3 regions of the Thalassospira sp. SM2505 genome follow, and region 3 is predicted to be linked to each of the others. Evidence: riboswitches for the same ligand, from Rfam matches in the RefSeq annotation. Region 3 holds a riboswitch; each other region holds the start of a gene.

Region 1 (6,123 bases), 280 kb from region 3:
TCGGGTGCATAATAGGCACCTTCCCCCAGAAGGGTGTGGCAGTTGATGCAGGAATTGCGTTCCCAGATATGCTTGCCCGCTACAACAGATTCTGTCAGCTGATCCGAATTGCTGGACTCGTTGACGATATAGTTGTGGCTATGCAAGGTCAGTCCAAGAAAGATGACCAGGAAGAAGATCGTTCCGCCGTAAAAGATGTTTCGGGCGGCAGATTTTGTCAGACGTTCCGACATTTGAACGAATCCTCACTCCGATTGACAGTTCCAAGCCGCTCTGTCCCCAAAACGGCATTCTCGCATCATTTGCCAAGCCTGCATTTCGCTCCTTGATTGCCGTCAAACGAAAAATTCCCGCCATTTGGCGGGGGCATGTGCGGGAACAGCTAACGGAGCAGAATTGCCGGTTTCAGGTGAATGTGACCAAACAGGGTGTCGAACGGTTTGATCGCCAGTCCTTTGTGATCGTACCTTGCACGACGGGGACACCATTTTATCGCGTTGAATTTCGCAGCATTGGGCTGGCTGGCCGAGAAAAGAAGTGTAGAATATACATGTTTAAATCTGCGTCTGAACACGGATCGAGCTCGCCATGCGCCTGACCCACTTCACCGACTACACCCTGCGGGTACTGATCTATCTTGGCTTGCATCAGGATCGTCTGGTCACGATTGATGAAATCGCCAATGCCTATGAAATTTCGCGCAATCATCTGATGAAGATCGTTCACCATCAGGCCCGCACAGGGGTGATTGAAACCGTTCGGGGCAAGGGCGGCGGCATGAGACTCGGTCGCGTCCCTTCGGAAATTGGCATTGGCAAGATTGTTCGGGATACAGAACAGGACATGGCGCTTGTCGCCTGCTTTGACCCCGCACATCACGGTGAATGCCGGATCGAAAGTGCCTGTTTCCTGCGACATGCCTTGATGGAAGCAAGCAATGCCTTCTATCGGACTCTCGACAATTACAGTCTGGCGGACCTTTTAAAGCCGCAAGCCCAATTATCCTCGTTGTTTTCTCAATCCTCGCCGTCAGTGTGAGACACTGATCACCTCAAGCGGAACACGGCTTCCCGTCGTATAAGTGCGTTCCTGCAAATTTAAACAGGCTGCCATGCCTTAACATGTATTCACATTACATCTTTAAACATGTATTTTGTTTACATGTTTAAAGATGTCGGAACATGTACCGAAGGAAACCAGCTATGTTCGAATCACTTTCCACCCAGAACAATATGGCCTCCCTTTCCCGCGAAAACGAAATGGAAGCTCTCCGTGCGCGTGTCGCCGAGCTTGAGCAGGAACAGAAGATCACCCGATCCATTTTTGGAAATCTGGCTGCCTTTGGAGACTCCCTGATTACCGTGCGCGAGTCTTTTTCCGACCTGTCCGCCTTGCTGGTTGAAACCAGTCGCGCCAATCAAGATGCCCGACATCAATCCGGTGAAAGCCAAACCGGCCTGAAAAACATGTCATCGCACATCACAGAAATCAGCAAGCACATCCGTGCGGCCTCTGCACAAATCAGCACGCTAAATGACAATGCCGGACAAATCGGCTCTATTCTTTCGATGGTTGATGATGTGTCGCGTCAAACCAAACTCCTGGCATTCAATGCAAGCATCGAAGCCGCACGTGCCGGAGAAGCCGGAAAGGGCTTTGCGATTGTCGCGACCGAAGTCCGTGGATTGGCCAATCGCGCAACCGAAGCAACTTTGGAAATCGGCAAGCTGGTTCGTAAGATCCAGTCACAAGCCGATAGTGCCGATCGTGACATGAAAACCAATGCGGGCTCTGCTTCTGATCTGGAATCAGATGCCAATACACTTCTGACAAGAACCCAGCATATCCTTGATATTTCGACCGAAGGACAGTCCGCAATGTCGATGGCTGCCATTCTTAGTGAAATAGAACTAGCCAACCTTGAAGAACTTGAACTCAAGCTTGCCGTCTATCGGGTTTTCATGGGGCTATCGGATGCAACCGAAGCAGACTTTCCGCCGGAAACCGACTGCCGATTGGGGCAGTGGTATTACGATGGCAGTGGCCACGGTCTTTTTGCCGATATGGTTGATTTCAAGGCGCTTGAAATCCCGCATCGCCAAGTCCACGACAATGCCCGCAAAGCCGTGAGCTTTTATCGTCAGGGGCAACTTGATCTTGCCCTTCAGTCCTTGCAAGCCATGGAACATAACAACCTTGATGTCATGCAGCGCTTGCGCAACATGATCCGAAAGGACCGGGCGGCCCAAGCAGCCCGGTCAAGCACATCTTTAACGGACGCGGCGTAACGTCTTTACATATTTTCAGGCCAACATCCTCCGGCGATATTTCGGACCAGAGGATGTCGGCCTGATACCTTTAAGCCTGCTTCTCACATGGCGTATCGCGAGTAATCCCGATGTCTCCGAAGCTTGCCATATTATTGTGACACTGTGCCGCAGCCCGGACAATCAACCCGGCAAGCACGGCTCCGGTGCCCTCGCCCAGACGAAGGTCAAGATCAAGCAACGGACGCTTTCTGATCCGGTCCAGCAATAACCTGTGCCCCGGCTCCGCTGATCCATGCCCGACCATGCAATGCATCAGGCTTTTGGAAGATGTTTCATGCAGTGTGGCCGCTGCCGCACTGCATATAAACCCGTCAAGCATAACCGGAATGCTTAGCAGCCGGGCGGCGATAATCGCCCCGGCCATCGCAACGATTTCCCGGCCTCCGACACAGCGCAAAACGTCCAGACCATCTTTCACCGACATATCGTGGCAGGCTTTTGCCTGCTTCACGATATTGATCTTCCGCTTGTACTGATCGCGGTTGATACCTGTTCCCGATCCTACCCAGTCGCCCGGCGTACCATCCCACATGATATGGCAAATTGCCGCAGCAGATGTTGTATTCCCGATCCCCATTTCCCCCGGGCACAGGAACGAGGCATCCGGGTTCACTGCCTCCATGCCGATACGAAAAGCATCAACGCATTCATCTTCGCTCATCGCTGCTTCAACGGTGAAATCACGGGTCGGACGGTCCAGATCAAGGGCTCGCACTGTCACCTCGGCCCCAAGTTCCGTACTGAACTGATTGATCGCGGCCCCGCCCTTTGCAAAGTTATCAACCATCAATGCCGTGACGGACGGTGGAAAAGCAGAAACATCATGCTGCACAATTCCATGGTTTCCTGCAAAGACACAAACTTGCGGGTAATCCATTTGCGGAACGTCACTTTGTTGCCACCGGCACAACCAGAAAACAATTTCCTCAAGTCTGCCCAGGCTGCCGCGCGGCTTTGTCAGTTCAAGGTCCCTTTGCCGTGCCTTGATCACCGGCCCTTCATCGGCCATCGGCAATGACCCGAGCAACGCCCGGATATCATCAAGCGACTGGATGCCCTCTGAAATATTTGTCTTTTCGTGCTTTGCACGGGTTTCCAACATTCAACCTTCTCCTGGAAAGGCAAGATTGCGGCAGTTCTGCCACGACCTTTTCCATCGGCACACAATCTTGTTGAAACGTGTTTTACTCGTCTTCTGGCTCCCGGTCGGAACGCTCCAAACTGCCTTCCCGAATGGATTGCTCATTCAGTGACTGCCGCTCTGGCATTGTTTGCAGCATACCGGTTACAGCGGCGGGACCGCTGCGGATTTTCACCGCATTCCGTTAGCAAAACTCACTATTCCCCAAAGGCAAAAGGCCACGGCCACGGACCTTGATCCAACCCCCGTGACCTTTCGCTCAATGCGGGTAACCGATGGATTAAGACACCAGCACCAGCCCGTGAACTTGATCATCGTCAAATCGCTTGGCGCGATAAAAGCCCGACCAGTTTGACTTGACCAGCATCAAGTTCGCCTCTTTTCGCAAATGATAATTGTTATCACAAATATTCCCGCACCGATTATTCGGCGAAACAGGCGGGCCGTATTCGCAACCCCGTCTGTTTTACCGCAACCGCCATTTTTTGATCTGAAAGGTAGGAATATGTTCAAGAAACCCGTTCTTCTGACCGCCGCACTGGCATCGTGTCTTGCAATCTCGGGCAATGCCTTTGCAACTGATGATGCGGAAATCAGGGGCCTTGAGAATGTCAAACAGTTTACACTTGATCATAATGAACGACTGATCTCGCAGGCAGGCTTGCTTGAAAATGCAGTGTCTGCCTATGCCGATATCATCGCATCACATGATGGAAACTATGCTGCTGCCTGGCAGGCCAAAGGCCCTGTTCTGGCCGGTCAGATACAAAATATCCGAACACTCTGGCTAGAAGCATCCAACCAGTATGAAACCATTGAAGGTATCGTTGCCGGGATCCCTGAAACCGCAAAATATGACCTGATCCTTGATGCTGGCAATCCCGGAACCGAAAACGAGGATATCGCCCAATACGATCTGACACTCCCTGACGGAACCGTGCTTTCCCGGCCGGGAAACCTTTTCCACGGCATCACGGAACCCCTGTTCTGGGGCATGGAGGAAAGCCATATCAAGCTGGTCGCAGACCTCAATGACGATGGCAAACAAGCACCGGGAGAAATGCTTTTTGATGCCAATCTCGGACTTGGTGCGGCACAGGCCCTGACGCACTGGGCCAAAAAATTGCATAGCGACATGTCGGTCTGGAAGCCGAACCGTGACGATGCCTTTACCTCGGTTGTGACAATGACACCAACAGTTGGCGACTATTTCGGTGAGTGGAAGGAATCCCAGTTCATCACCGGAGAAGTCGGTGCCTTTGTCGCGCAAAGCCGCCTTGCCGATGTTCAGGGGATCATGGGCGGGTGCAAAAAAATGTATTTCAACGCCATCTCGCCAGTTGTTTCCGCTGATAATCCCGACCTTGATAGCCGGATCAAATCAGGCTTCGAAGAACTTCTTTCGCTGGTTGAGGATACCTATGCCCGCGAAAAGTCCGGTGAAAAATTCGGCATTGAAGAAGCCGATGCACTGGGCAACGAGGCCCAGGATATTGCCGACCGGATTGTCGCAATGATCCTGCAGGCCGCAGCCCAGAACAAAGTCAATATCCGCGGCTAATTTGTCCCGCATCAATCAAGCCGGCGGACATTGAAGTCCGCCCGGCTTGACGACCAGCAAGAACAGCCATGACGACAAAAAACACAACTTTCCCGCTTTCAACTGTCCAGTACGTTCCTGCACGTGCAGGTGTAATGAGCCTGATCCGCGCGAACTCGCGGATGCAGGTTCTGACATATCTTTTTGCCCTCCTGCTTGGCACCGGACTTTATCTGGAATTCTTCGCCGGACATAACTGGAACGCTGGTGAAACTGTTTTGCTGTTTCATCTATTTGTCGGGCTGATTTTTACTGTCCTGTTTCTTGTCTGGGTCGCGAGCCATATCAAACAGGGTCTCGCGACAAGTCAGCGCAAAATATTCACCGGACTGAGCTGGTTGCTGATCGCAAAATACATTCTGATCATCGCAACCGGATGGCTGATGGTCGTGCCCCCTGCAATCTACCTGACCGGGAAAATCTGGTTCTGGCAGTTCGAAACAACCTATCTCCTGACTTTTCTGCATTTATGGGGGGCCGTCACTGCCATGATCGGTCTGGTTATTCATCTGGGGTTGCGGCACTGGTGCAACCCGACCCCGCATTCAAACCGGGGGGAGAAATGAAAAGACAACTCAAAGCCAATCTCCCGCTTTTGATATCTGGCTGTATCATTGGCATCCTGATTGTCGTTTCCCTTTATCTTCTACGCCCTCCCGCGCCGGAACCGGGCATCGACCTTGTCAATATCCCGTTCTATCAGTTGCCCTTTGGACCGGATGAAAATGGTGCAGAACGGCCTTTCTGGCCGTCGCGACTGCAAACCGATAACGGTCGTCTTGTCGATCCGTCAAAAATTCAGTCCGCCGCAACCTGTGCCACCTGTCATCAAAAGGAATTTGATGAGTGGGCCCCGTCGCTGCATGCCATAGCCGGTCGCGACACAGTTTACGAACGCGCTGTAGAGGCCAATGAAAACTTGCACCGTGACGGGATCGAACGTGCACGGTTTTGCGAAGGATGTCATGCACCGGGTGAAGTTCTGGCAGGACGTACCAATCGCTTCAAATCTGTCATGCCTTCAGACGCCGAGACCGAAGGGATCAGTTGCG
Region 2 (6,123 bases), 1.4 Mb from region 3:
ATACCGAACAGGTAACCGAATGATCGATAGGTATGGAACGTGTTTCGTGCCTTGAACCCGCGCAGCTTCATCGCCATCCGCAGACGGTGATACTCATCATGCAGTACCGAAATGTAACGCACCGTGAACATCATCAGATGCACCAGTGCCGCCGGGCACCTTAACCGGTACAAGGTATGCCCCAAGGTTACAGGCGTCAGCCCCGAAAGCAGGCTAAGCATCATCAGAACAACCGCGTTTGCCCGGATCCCGATCAGGACAGCATGTAAAAGGCCTTCCTTACTGGCGTCCGCGCCCAGCATCGAAAACATCGGTGTTCCAGGCGTGGTAAACGGCAACATGACCAACATGACAATAATGAAGCCGTCCATTGCCGCCATACGCTTCAAGGTCAGTCGAAGTGGCAGATCGGTCAGCAACATTGTGGCAATGGCGATGACAAAGGCACCAAGGGCAAATTCGATCTGTTGCAAGGACACCACCATCACAGCAAACAGACAAGCAGCCACAACACGCACGCGTGGATCAAACGATCCAACAAAGGATGGTGGTTTAACCCCGCCTCCTCGCGCGCTTAACGGCTGGTCATGCCCGAATAAATGACTCATGGCTTTGACGCTTCGGCTTTCAACCGTCTGGCAGCAATGTAATATGCGATCCCGAAGAACCCGAATATATAGCCAATACCCCCAAGAACCGATTGGAGATCATTCTTCTCCTTATAGGCGGTAATTTCGCGCCGAAGGGGCCGAAGTTCATCACGAACAATGGCGGCTATGGCTTCTTCCTGTTCTCGGCTTATCGCGACATTCCCGGAACGGCTTGAACCATCCGGGCCAGCTTGTTTTATGCTGGTTTTTTCATTTGCTCGCGATTGCGCTTCGCCCGTCAGCCCGGCCTGGTCGGACAAATCAGAAATGGCAAAGCCTGCCTCGGCGATGTGCCCGGCGCCCAGATCCGCCCGAAAGACCAGATCGACCTTCTCGCTTGGCGTATAGATAAAAAATCCGTCCCCATCGGTCATGACCTGATCGATCTTATTCCCCAGATTGTCAAAGACCTCAACCACCGTATCGGCAGCCATATCTCCGTTGGAGAACCCGATTTCCCCTTCGACATTCGAACCACTTGGAAAGACAGACGCGATCACCTTATGCGCCTGAGCCCCATGCGCGCCGAACATAACCCCGGCAATAATGATCCCTGTGGCCAGCTTAGCCATTGTTGGCCTCATTTGCCTGTTCAGCAAGGATGATCGAGCTTTGCACCGCATATTCATTGGCCTGATCACCGGTCATCAGCAAGGCCGGTTTGACTTTCATGATCAGATACACGGCAGCGGCAGAAACAAAGCCTTCAACAGCCATGATCGGAATATGGGCAAAGAACACGAGTTTGGCGGCCGGAATGAACGCATCCCCGCTCAGCGTCAGGGAAATCGCCACAAACAACGTGGTCAACGAGATAGAAAGTGCCCCGGCAATGCCGCCCCAAACAGCAGCAGCCGTCGGGTTGCTGCGCGCAACGACACCACGGAACATGAATCCGGCAATCACAGCCGGGAAGGCAATATTGACCGTATTGACCCCAAGAACCGTAAGACCGCCAAATCCGAAGAAAATCGCCTGTAACAACAGCCCGACAAAAAGTGCGGGAAATGCCGTCCAACCAAGAACAAGACCGGCAAGGCCGCTCATGATCAGATGAACACTTGAGGGCCCCACCGGGACGTGAATAAGCGAGGCCACAAAAAACGTTGCCGACAGCACACCGGTTGCCGGAATTTTATCGATCGGGAGCTTGCGCAACCCAAGACCAAGTCCGGCAACCGCAAGAACCCCGCCCCCAATCAGAACTTCAGGAGCCAGTGCCCCGTCCACAATATGCATCTGTTTTTGTCCCCACGCCTATTTCACATCATAGGCACGAACCCACAGGACTGCATCCTGAGAAAGCTCTTTACCGTTGAATTCTTTATCAGGGCCACTGCCAAGTGCCGCAAATCCCCAAAACCCGGCTTTGGGAATACCGAAGGTGAAATAGCCGTTTTCATCGGTAAGCGCCACAATAGCCCCACCGGGCATTGGTTTTGCAGTTGGCTCCTTCGGTCGGCCATTTGCCATATCCGGTTCGGCAGCCATGTATTCAACTTCCACCTCGACACCGGAAACCGGCTGCCCGTCACTCAGAACACGACCACTAAAAGTCGACCCGGCGACGATGTTGGTCGGTCTGTTTAGCGGCAAAATTTCCGTTTTCAGCCCTTGTGCTTCCATCCAGTCCGTCGGAATTTCATTCCGGTTCACATAGGATTTTGTAATCTGCTGGATATAGATATCTTCGCTTTGTTCGTAATATGGCGCAGGCACAACCACCATGACGTAATCGCCACTGCGTTTGAGTGTCAGCGTGCCATCAAATGCCGCCGCCGAGTTCTCAGACCCGGTAAACGTCGTCGGAGAAAGCGTTGATTCCAAATCGATCTTTTCACCACGATGAATAACGTAGAACTCAATCGGATTGGCCATATCCATGACATGTCCGTTTTCAAACGGATGCCAGAAGATCAGCTTGACCGGAACATCACCAGCAGCGGCCTGATTGACTTCCGGAGTATATACCAACTGGAAATGGGCCTGTGCGGCCAATGGCATCAATAATATAAAACAGACGCTTGCAACAGCGCACCTGCCAACGGTCTTAAACATATAATCGTCTCTTCCACGAACGATGCATACCGGGCAACTGCCCGACACGCAGTGTTAGGATAAAGAACGATAGGATGGCTGGAAGCAAGATACCGGTTAAACAAGACCGCATTTTCCCTGCAACCTGACGCTCACCCCGGCGTCCAACAGTTCAGCACCAGACAAGCCGTGTCTGGCAGTCAAAGGCAGGTCTCCTGGCTCACGGTTTTAAAAGCATTACGCCTTCCCGGTTCTCACCAGTGGCATGTGTAATGCTCGGACCGCTTACAGTTGCGGGGGCAGCCGTGGCATTGTCGTAACGCACCACGTTCCCTTTTAAGCCAATCCCGAAGGATCAGCACCCAAGACACAGGCATAATCCATGTCGGGATCATAACTGTCAACTCTTTGCCAAACCATTGGCCCACTATCTTTCGGATAGCATAACTTGACCGGTTGTTTGCCGCTGGCAAAAATTGCTTAACACACCGTATAACCATACGAAATGCATTCTGTTTAAGGGCTAAACGACATGAAACCTGAAACTGTTCTGGACTTCTGGTTCAAGGAACTTGATCAAAAACAGTGGTTTATCAAGGATACCTCACTTGACGCCCACATTTCCGAGCGGTTTTCGGACTTCCACACTGCGGCGCATGCAGGTGAACTCTATTCCTGGCGCGCGACTGCAAATGGCCGTCTGGCCGAGATCATTGTTCTTGACCAGTTTTCGCGAAACATGTTCCGCGACCAGCCGCAATCTTTTGCATCGGATACCGTGGCCCTGATACTGGCACAGGAAGCCGTGGCAAATGGAACGGACAAGAAACTGTCCAACGCGCAAGAGCGTGCATTTCTTTACATGCCCTATATGCATTCGGAATCTGAACTGATCCACGAAATCGCACTGGAACTGTTTGCCCAACCGGGGCTTGAGCATAACTACGAGTTCGAGATCAAACACAAAAGGATCATTGACCGTTTCGGCCGTTACCCGCATCGCAACGAGATTCTCGGGCGTGTATCCACCTCCGAAGAGCTGGCATTCCTCAAAGAACCTAATTCTTCGTTCTAAAATGCAAAAAAGGGACGGCAACCCGTCCCTTTTCTTTTGATCAGATGTGATGAGCTAGCAGTCAGCTATTAGCCGACATTGCGATCGCGTTTGTCCCACCATTCCTGAACCAACCTTTCGGCTTCGTCGATATAATCTGCCTTGCCTGCCAGGAATGCCGCCATTGCAGCACTCCCCTTGATCCGTGCTTCGGCACCAGAATCTTCGACATCTCCGCGCCAGACTGAAAGGAAGTGTTTCAGGGTTACCGGACTTTGCTCGTCGAGCTCTTTTTCCGTTTTGGACAGCATCGCAGGCCATCTGACGTCGCAAAGCTCACCGTTATCTAGCATGCGCAGGTCGACATGCTTGAAAGGCGTACGTTCTGCCTCACCGCCACCGCCCTTGATCACGCCGATCCGTGGAAGTTCAAGCAACTTTCCGGTTTCACGATGCACATCAAGAAAGGCCGGATGAAATACACCTAGGAAAGCCGCACGCGCCTGTAACGGATTAAGCAACCGCAGTAATGTATTGACCGGGCTTCGCAAACCCAGCAACGACCGCAAGCCGATCAGTTCCTGCAATTTCGGATGCATGTGCCGCAATGGCAGATATGCGAACCCTTGGGCAGCGATATCTGATCTTGCTTCTTCTGCGGACATCGCGATTGGCAGTTTCAAGGCCTTGATCGCAGCTTCGGTGCCAACACCATTGACCAGATGGGAATTATATCCATGCATCAGGACCGGCACACCATTCTGCGACAACAAATGTGCCGAAAGTACAAACCAGGGCAAGCCGCGTGTACGCCCCGCCGCATAAGACGGCCAATCGAGCATCGGTCGCCCTTCTGCACCAGCGTCCTGACCATCATCAGGGTCAAGTCGGGCGGCCTTGCGGACAGCTTCGATCATGCCCGCAAGTTCATCGGGCGTTTCTGCCCGATAGCGCAGCATCAATAAGAAAGCCCCCAGTTGAATGGGTTCAACCTCGTCGCGCAGGATCATGGAAAAAGCGTCAAAAGCTTCCTCACGGGTCAGACTGCGTGAACGGCCCGGCCCCCGAAAGAATGTTCTCAAATACCCGGAAAACGGATGTGCCTCGGGCAGATGATTGTCATCCTCGAGCTGTTCAAGATGCTCGTCGGTCATTAGTTATCACCGAAATAGTTTGTGTTATTGGTCATGAACGCGGGTAAAGACCCACTCCGTCTCACTCGACAGGTCATCCTGATAGTAATAGCCATCAAGCTTGAACTTCTTCAAACCCTGCGGATTTTCCAGTCGATTGTCGATCATGTATCGTGCCATCATGCCACGGGCGCGCTTTGCTGAGAAGCCAACAACCTTGGCTGCCCCGCCTTTGACTTCTTTGAATACCGGCGTAATTACCGGGCCTTCAAGCAGTTTGGTCTTTACTGACTTGAAATATTCGCTTGAGGCCAGATTGATCAGGCTGCGATCCTTATGGCCCTGTGTAAGCTTGTTGATTTCAGTGGCGATCTTGTCACCCCAAAAAGCATAAAGGTCTTTGCCACGCGGGTTCGACAGTCGTGTGCCCATCTCAAGACGATATGGCTGCATCAGATCGCGTGGTTTGAGCAACCCGTATAATCCCGACAACATGCGAAAATGACTTTCCGCCCAGTCTATGTCGTCTGCTTTCATGGTGTCGGCATCAAGTCCGACATAGGTATCGCCACGAAAAGCATAGATTGCCGGTTTGGCATTGGTGCGATCAAAAGGCCGTGAAAAATGCTGGAAGCGCTGGTAATTCAGATCAGCAAGGTTTTCACTGATCCCCATCAGCTTCATCAAATCGCTGCGGCTTTTTTTCCGCGCAACTTCAATCAGTTCTTCAGTGTCGTCCAGAAATGCGGGTTGTGAAACAGCCATTTCAGGCACGTCTGTTTCAAAATCCAGCTTCTTGGCCGGGGACACAACAGCAAGCATCAATCTGCCTCTTCTCTTTCATCTCGGATCAATTTGTCGTAACAAGCCATAAGGCATGGACAATGTCTAGGGCCCAAGCCCATGTACAGGAGTATACGACTGTACATGGATTTGGACCCTTGGCGTTTTCCATAAACTTCTAATCTTGCAGAAAATCCGCCAGGTGCAAGCCTTGGCGGAAGAAAGGACCAGTTATGAGTGAACAAGTTCGCGCGTCGCACATTCTCCTGATGTATGCCGGTTCGGCACGTTCGAGTGCAACCCGCACCAAAGAAGAAGCATTGAACGAAATCAATGCTCTTAAGGATCAGATCGCAAACGGTTCCGATTTTGCAGAACTGGCAAAAGCCAACTCTGATTGCCCGTCCGGCCAGCAGGGCGGCGATCTCGGCTTCTTCGGCCGCGGCATGATGGTTCCGGAATTCGA
Region 3 (6,123 bases):
GCGCAGTTGCCCGCGAACAGGCATAAGCCGTTCCAGATCGGATTTCCAAAAGACCGGGTTACGCAACCCGGTCTTTTTTTATGCCCGCATGGCCCGATGTTCCGACGTGATAGCGGATATGACAGCGGCCCTGATCATCAATTTCGATATCGGCGGCAACCCCGAAAACATCGCGCAGATTTTGCGCTGTTAAAATCTGTTCCGGTGTTCCGACCGCAATCAGTTTGCCACGATCCATCATCGCTATGCGGTCACAGAACATCGCGGCATGGTTCAGATCATGCAGGGCGGCCACCACCGTCACCGGAAGCGCGCGCACCAGTTCAAGCAATCCCAACTGATGATGGATGTCGAGATGGTTGGTTGGTTCATCAAGCAACAAAAAGTCAGGCTGCTGGGCCAGGGTACGTGCGATATGCACCCGCTGCTTTTCCCCGCCCGACAGGGTCTGCCACATACGATCTGCCATCTGGGACATTTCGACACTGCCAAGCGCATCCGCAACGATTTCATCATCACGTTCAGACCATGGTGAGAGCAAACTCAGATATGGCGTTCTGCCAAGCGAAACCGCTTCGCGTACCGTGATGCGGTCAATCGTATCGGCCTGCTGTTCAACAAAACCGATCTGTTGCGCCAGATTGCGACGCCCGATCTTTTTCATGGCCTGACCAACAAGCAACGCCTGCCCTGTTGACGGCGCACGAATACCGGCAAGAACCGTCATCAGGCTGGTTTTGCCCGACCCGTTCGGCCCGATCAGCCCCAGAAATTCACCCCGCTCCACGCTGAGTGACACATCACTGATGATTTTCTTGAACCCGGCATTCCAGCCGACATTGCGCAATTCAAGGGTCATCGCAGAACCCTTCCATGACAAAGGATAAGCGCAAAGGCCGGTGCCCCGATCAGGGCTGTGATCACCCCGATTGGCAATACCTGACCATCAAGAATGATGCGCGACACGATATCAGCCGCCACCAGGAACATTGCCCCGATCAGGGCGGATACCGGCAACAACAGCCCGTGGCGCGTTCCGACAAAAAAGCGCGCAGCATGCGGGATGACCAAGCCAACAAACCCGATGGAACCGACGATACTGACCATCACGGCGGTCATGGATGCCGCAACGGCAATCAGGACCACGTAAACCCGGCGCACCGGCACACCAAGCGATGCAGCTGACTCGACACCAAAGGTAAAAGCATCAAGCGCACGCGCATACCAAAGACACACCAGCAATCCGATCACCGCGACCGGAAGCGCAAGATAAACATCGGGCCAACGCACCCCGCTTAGATTCCCGAGCAACCAGAACATGATGCCGCGTGCCTCGTCTGCGGTCGCGGCCTTGGTGACGATGAATGATGTCAGCGCGTTAAAAAGTTGGGATCCGGCAACACCGGCCAGAATAATTGCCCCGGCACTCCGTCCCGCCGGAATAGCCAAAAGCGCAACAAATCCGAATGCCACCAGTGCACCGACAAAGGCCCCAAGGGACAGGGATACCATCCCCGCACCAAAACCAAGGATCGCAACACTGACCGCACCGGTCGATGCACCTGCCGAAATACCCAGCAAATAGGGATCGGCCAGACTGTTGCGCAACAGCGCCTGCAAAACCGCACCAGACAACGCCAGCGATGCACCACAAGCGGCGGCCACAAGCGCCCTTGATATGCGGTAATTCCAGATGATCCCCCCATCAATCGGATCAACGTCGAAACCGGCATTCCAGATGTGATTGGCAATGGTGTGAAGAACCGTGCCAAGGGGGATTTCCGTTTCCCCCTTGGCGGCGGCAATCGCAATCACACCAATCAGCAAGACCAGTGCGAAAAAAACCGCACCGGTTCGCACAAGATATGCCCGTCCCGCCCGTCTTTGTGCAGGCGGATGAACTGGCGTTTTTTCAAACATTGAATTCTCCGGGCATATCGAACGCCTTTGCCTTATGCGATCAGTTCAAAGCACTTAGTCGTTCGACGGCCTCGGCCAGTGTTTCAATCCCCTCGATCAGGCGGATTGTCGGATCCATCGACTGGGCATCCATCACAACGATATTGCCGTTTTTCACCGCCTTCATCTGGCTTGTGACAGGGTCGGTTTTCAGGAAGTCCATTTTGACCTGCCAGTCATCTGCCGGGAAACGGCGACGCCCCATCTTGCCGATCACGATGATATCGGGATTGGCACGTGCAATGGTTTCCCATCCAACGGTCGGCCATTCTTCCGGACTATCGATGATGTTGGTCACACCAAGTTTGCCTGCGATATAACCCGCTGCGCCATTTTTACCAGCCACATAGGGATCGCTTTTGATCTCGGCACTCGAAAACCAGAAAACGGCAGATACATTATCATGTCCGCTTTCCTTCACCTGTTCCAGCGACCGGGCTTCTCGGGCCTGTAGTTTCGCTATCAGGGCTTCGCCGCGATCCTCGACATCAAAGATCTGCGCAAGATCGGTGATCTCCTGATAAATCAGGTTCATGGTAAAATCGTCATGGCGGACACCGTCGCCGCCACCCGTATTGTCCTTGCCGACGCAATCGGCCGGTGCGGTATAAACCGGGATGGAAAGTTCGTTGAACTGCTCGGTGGTTCCGACAATCCCCTTGGGACCGACATGCCATTGATACTGGGTGGCAACCAGTTGCGGCTTTTGCGCAACCACGGTTTCAAATCCCGGATCATTATCGGCCAGACGCGGAACGGTTGCGTTCACATCCTTGAATTCATCCATAACCGGGCCAAACCAGACACCGGTCCCTTTGACCTTGTCGGCAAGTCCCAGTGAATAAAGGATTTCTGTTGTGCTTTGCCCAAGGGACACGACGCGGTCCGGCGCAGAATCAAACTGAAGTACGGTCCCGCAATTGCGGATCTGAAGCGGATATTCGGTTGCAGATACACTTGCGGCAGATGCCATAGAACCAGCGGCAAACACCCCGACCGCCAGCGCACGTTTATAGTGATTGATCACTTCGACTTCCTTTCACCGATGCACTGGCCAGGATCAGGTTTCCCTGCTCCAAACACAGCACACCACAAATGTTATGTTATAACATAACGATCACGTTTCTACTGTCAAGGGACTGGCAAAAGTGTCGGGAAATGGCGGAAGATGTCGGGGTCAGAGCTCAGGTCAAACCTTGGCGAGCTCCCGAAGACCGGGACATAAGCCGACATTCTCCGGGGCACCCCGCCCGGTCCGTCGCATTCATGTCGGCAGGTCTCCTGGCTCGCGGGTCATCATGCTTTTCCTGGCCTTCCCGGGTTGGTTCCCAGTGGCATTGGTCAGAAAAACACTCACCGCCTACAGTTGCGGGGGCAGCTTCGGTTAATGACCTGTTTGACAGGTCACGTCGAATTCCCTTTATCCGATATCCGGATACCGACATCTGACGGTTAGATTAAACCAAAATGCCGGTCAAGGAAATTGGCCAATCACCAGTGGCATTTATGCAAGGGTCCATGCATAAAAAGCAGTCGACACGACCTTGAATTTGCCATGTTTCATCCCGATTACCTCCACACTGTCCGGTATCCTTGCCCGACACGTGAAACCATTGGAACATGATACAAATGACGACTTCTGTGGAACGCAGACGCTTTTTGAAATCCATCGCGGCAGCCGGGCTGATCCTGCCGGGGCTGTCGATCTATCAAACGGCATTGGCAGAAGTTCCGGGGCTTGATCTTGGCAATCCCCAACCGTTCGAGTTTGCCGATCTGATTGCGCGCGCCAAATCCATGGCGCAGGCCGCATATGAGCCCCCCGTGGCCCCGAACCCGGAAATTGTCGGGCGGATTGACTATGACACCCATGGCAAGCTTCACTACAAACGCGATCATTCGCCGTTTTCTGACGGGTCGGGCACCTATCCGGTGACCTTTTTCCATCTGGGCATGTATTTCGCCAAACCGGTCCATATGTATCTTTTGGAAAACGGTGTAGCACGCGAAGTTATCTATAAGCCCGATTACTTTGACATGCCCGAAGACAGCATTGCCCGCCAGTTACCGCCAAACAGCGGCTTTGCCGGTTTCCGCCTGCATGAAAACCAGTCGCGTGATGACTGGAAAACCCAGGACTGGGCAGCATTCCTTGGCGCATCCTATTTCCGGGCAATCGGTGATGAAGGACAATATGGCCTGTCTGCGCGCGGGATTGCCGTGAATACGGCAACTTCGGTGCCCGAAGAGTTTCCGGACTTCCGGCAGTTCTTTATCGAACCTGCAAAAAATGCCGAAGACCCGGTGACGATCTATGCCCTTCTGGATGGGCCAAGCATCACGGGTGCGTATAAATTCCTGCTCTATCGCGGTCAGGGCGTGACCATGGATGTGGAAAAGCATCTGTTTGTTCGCCGCGATATCGAACGCCTTGGCATTGCCCCGCTGACCAGCATGTTCTGGTATTCCGAACAGAACAAATCATTCCGCTTTGACTGGCGCCCGGAAGTCCATGACAGCGATGGTCTTGAACTGTGGACAGGAAGTGGTGAACGCATCTGGCGACAGCTCAACAATCCCGAAACGATCCGCGCATCGGCCTTTGCCGATCATAATCCGCGCGGCTTTGGCCTGATGCAGCGTGACCGCGATGTGAAGAACTATCTCGATGGCGTGCGCTATCACCGTCGCCCCAGCCTGTGGGTCGAACCCAAAGGTGACTGGAATGATGGTGCCGTGCAGCTGATCGAAATTCCGACGGATGACGAGATTCACGATAACATCGCGGCGTTCTGGGTGCCCAATGGCCCGGCCAGGGCAGGTAATTCCTATGCGTTCAAATACCGCCTGCACTGGCAGGCGCATAACCCGTTCCCGGTTGCGGAACTGGCGCGTGCAACGGCAACCCGTATGGGTCGTGGCGGTGAACCGGGCACCAATCGCCCAAAAGACGAAATCAAGTTTTCCGTCGAGTTCGAGGGCGATATTCTTGGAACCCTTGCCTATGGCGAGTTCCCGGAAATCGTGGTGTCGACATCACGCGGTGAAATCACCCGCACCAAGATCGAACCGATCATGGATACCCGCATCTGGCGCGCAGCCTTTGACCTTAAGGCCGCTGGCACCGATCCGGTTGATCTGCGCATGTATCTCAAACGCGGTGATGCTCCGCTCAGTGAAACCTGGATGTATCAGCACCTGCCCGCCGTCGGCAACCAGCATCAGGGCTGATGAGGTCAATCATCCCGTGTTCTAGCAACCCGGATGGATGCCCGATCAATAGGTGACAGTTTCACCGGTTCGGGCATCCCCGTTTTGGCCAAGGATCGCCATGACATCACGCATCGGAGGCGCCCCGAACATCCGGGCATATTCGCGACTGAATTGTGATGCGCTTTCATAGCCGACCTCATAGGCGGCACTTGCCGCATCCTTCATTTCTGCCAGCATGATCTGACGTGCTGTCGTCAGGCGGAGCCGCTTTTGATATTGCAGCGGGCTCATCGCGGTGACCTGCTTGAAATGATGGTGGAAGGATGACGGGCTCATATTGGCGAAATCGGCCAGTTCCTCAATCCTGAGCGGCTTGTCGAAATTATCCTTCATCCGTCGAAGGACGGCAGATATCCGCTGCATGTTGCTGCCACCAATCGCAAGCCCCGCGATCAGGGCCCCCTTTCCGGTGCGCAACAGGCGGTAATGCACCTCGCGCATCAGAAGCGGCAACATCACCGCAACATCATCTGGACGTTCGAGCAGCTCGACCACCCGAAGCACGGCATCAATCAGACTTTCGGTCGTTTGTTCCACAAACAGTCCGCGCGCACTTTCACCCTCTGTCCCGATTTTAAGATCCATGTTGGTGACAAGTTCGCTGAGTATCTGAGCATCAAGATCAAGCGAAAGACTGCGATAGGGTTGATGGTCACTGGCCAGCGTGACATGCCCGACAAGCGGTAAATCCACCGATGCTGCCAGAAGTTGTCCGGGTTCATAGCGATAGACTTCCTGCCCCAACGTGACCTCCTTGGCCCCCGAAGCAATCAGACATAAACACGGCCTGTAGATGGTCGGCACCTTAAGGGTCGGCCCCGTGGATCGAAACATCCAGACCGGCTCGATCGCGGTTCGCACAGAACCATCTGACTCGCAGTATTTGTCAAT

What was found. A riboswitch is a leader RNA that binds a small molecule or an ion and turns the genes downstream of it on or off. The one in region 3 is predicted to bind cobalamin.
Region 1: linked by a shared signal. The riboswitch ahead of cobT (nicotinate-nucleotide--dimethylbenzimidazole phosphoribosyltransferase) and the one ahead of ACTU44_RS19035 (ABC transporter substrate-binding protein) in region 3 are both predicted to bind cobalamin.
Region 2: linked by a shared signal. The riboswitch ahead of ACTU44_RS12365 (DUF4198 domain-containing protein) and the one ahead of ACTU44_RS19035 (ABC transporter substrate-binding protein) in region 3 are both predicted to bind cobalamin.

What each region holds. Positions count from the first base shown of each region.
Region 1 covers NZ_CM142731.1:4,335,225-4,341,347, forward strand. Annotated here, with positions in the region: gene ACTU44_RS20270 (c-type cytochrome) at 1-233, opposite strand, end outside; gene ACTU44_RS20275 (RrF2 family transcriptional regulator) at 589-1,038, shown strand; gene ACTU44_RS20280 (methyl-accepting chemotaxis protein) at 1,203-2,288, shown strand; gene cobT (nicotinate-nucleotide--dimethylbenzimidazole phosphoribosyltransferase) at 2,359-3,432, opposite strand; cobalamin riboswitch at 3,521-3,654, opposite strand; gene ACTU44_RS20290 (imelysin family protein) at 3,977-5,032, shown strand; gene ACTU44_RS20295 (hypothetical protein) at 5,101-5,637, shown strand; gene ACTU44_RS20300 (multiheme c-type cytochrome) at 5,634-6,123, shown strand, end outside.
Region 2 covers NZ_CM142731.1:2,635,984-2,642,106, reverse strand. Annotated here, with positions in the region: gene cbiQ (cobalt ECF transporter T component CbiQ) at 1-608, opposite strand, end outside; gene ACTU44_RS12375 (cobalt ABC transporter permease) at 605-1,222, opposite strand; gene cbiM (cobalt transporter CbiM) at 1,215-1,889, opposite strand; gene ACTU44_RS12365 (DUF4198 domain-containing protein) at 1,908-2,708, opposite strand; cobalamin riboswitch at 2,876-3,068, opposite strand; gene ACTU44_RS12360 (DUF924 family protein) at 3,220-3,762, shown strand; gene ACTU44_RS12355 (glycosyl transferase family protein) at 3,831-4,895, opposite strand; gene yaaA (peroxide stress protein YaaA) at 4,920-5,696, opposite strand; gene ACTU44_RS12345 (peptidylprolyl isomerase) at 5,891-6,123, shown strand, end outside.
Region 3 covers NZ_CM142731.1:4,052,209-4,058,331, forward strand. Annotated here, with positions in the region: gene purD (phosphoribosylamine--glycine ligase) at 1-26, shown strand, start outside; gene ACTU44_RS19025 (ABC transporter ATP-binding protein) at 59-859, opposite strand; gene ACTU44_RS19030 (FecCD family ABC transporter permease) at 856-1,920, opposite strand; gene ACTU44_RS19035 (ABC transporter substrate-binding protein) at 1,961-2,986, opposite strand; cobalamin riboswitch at 3,214-3,417, opposite strand; gene ACTU44_RS19040 (OpgD/OpgG family glucan biosynthesis protein) at 3,589-5,190, shown strand; gene ACTU44_RS19045 (AraC family transcriptional regulator) at 5,236-6,123, opposite strand, start outside.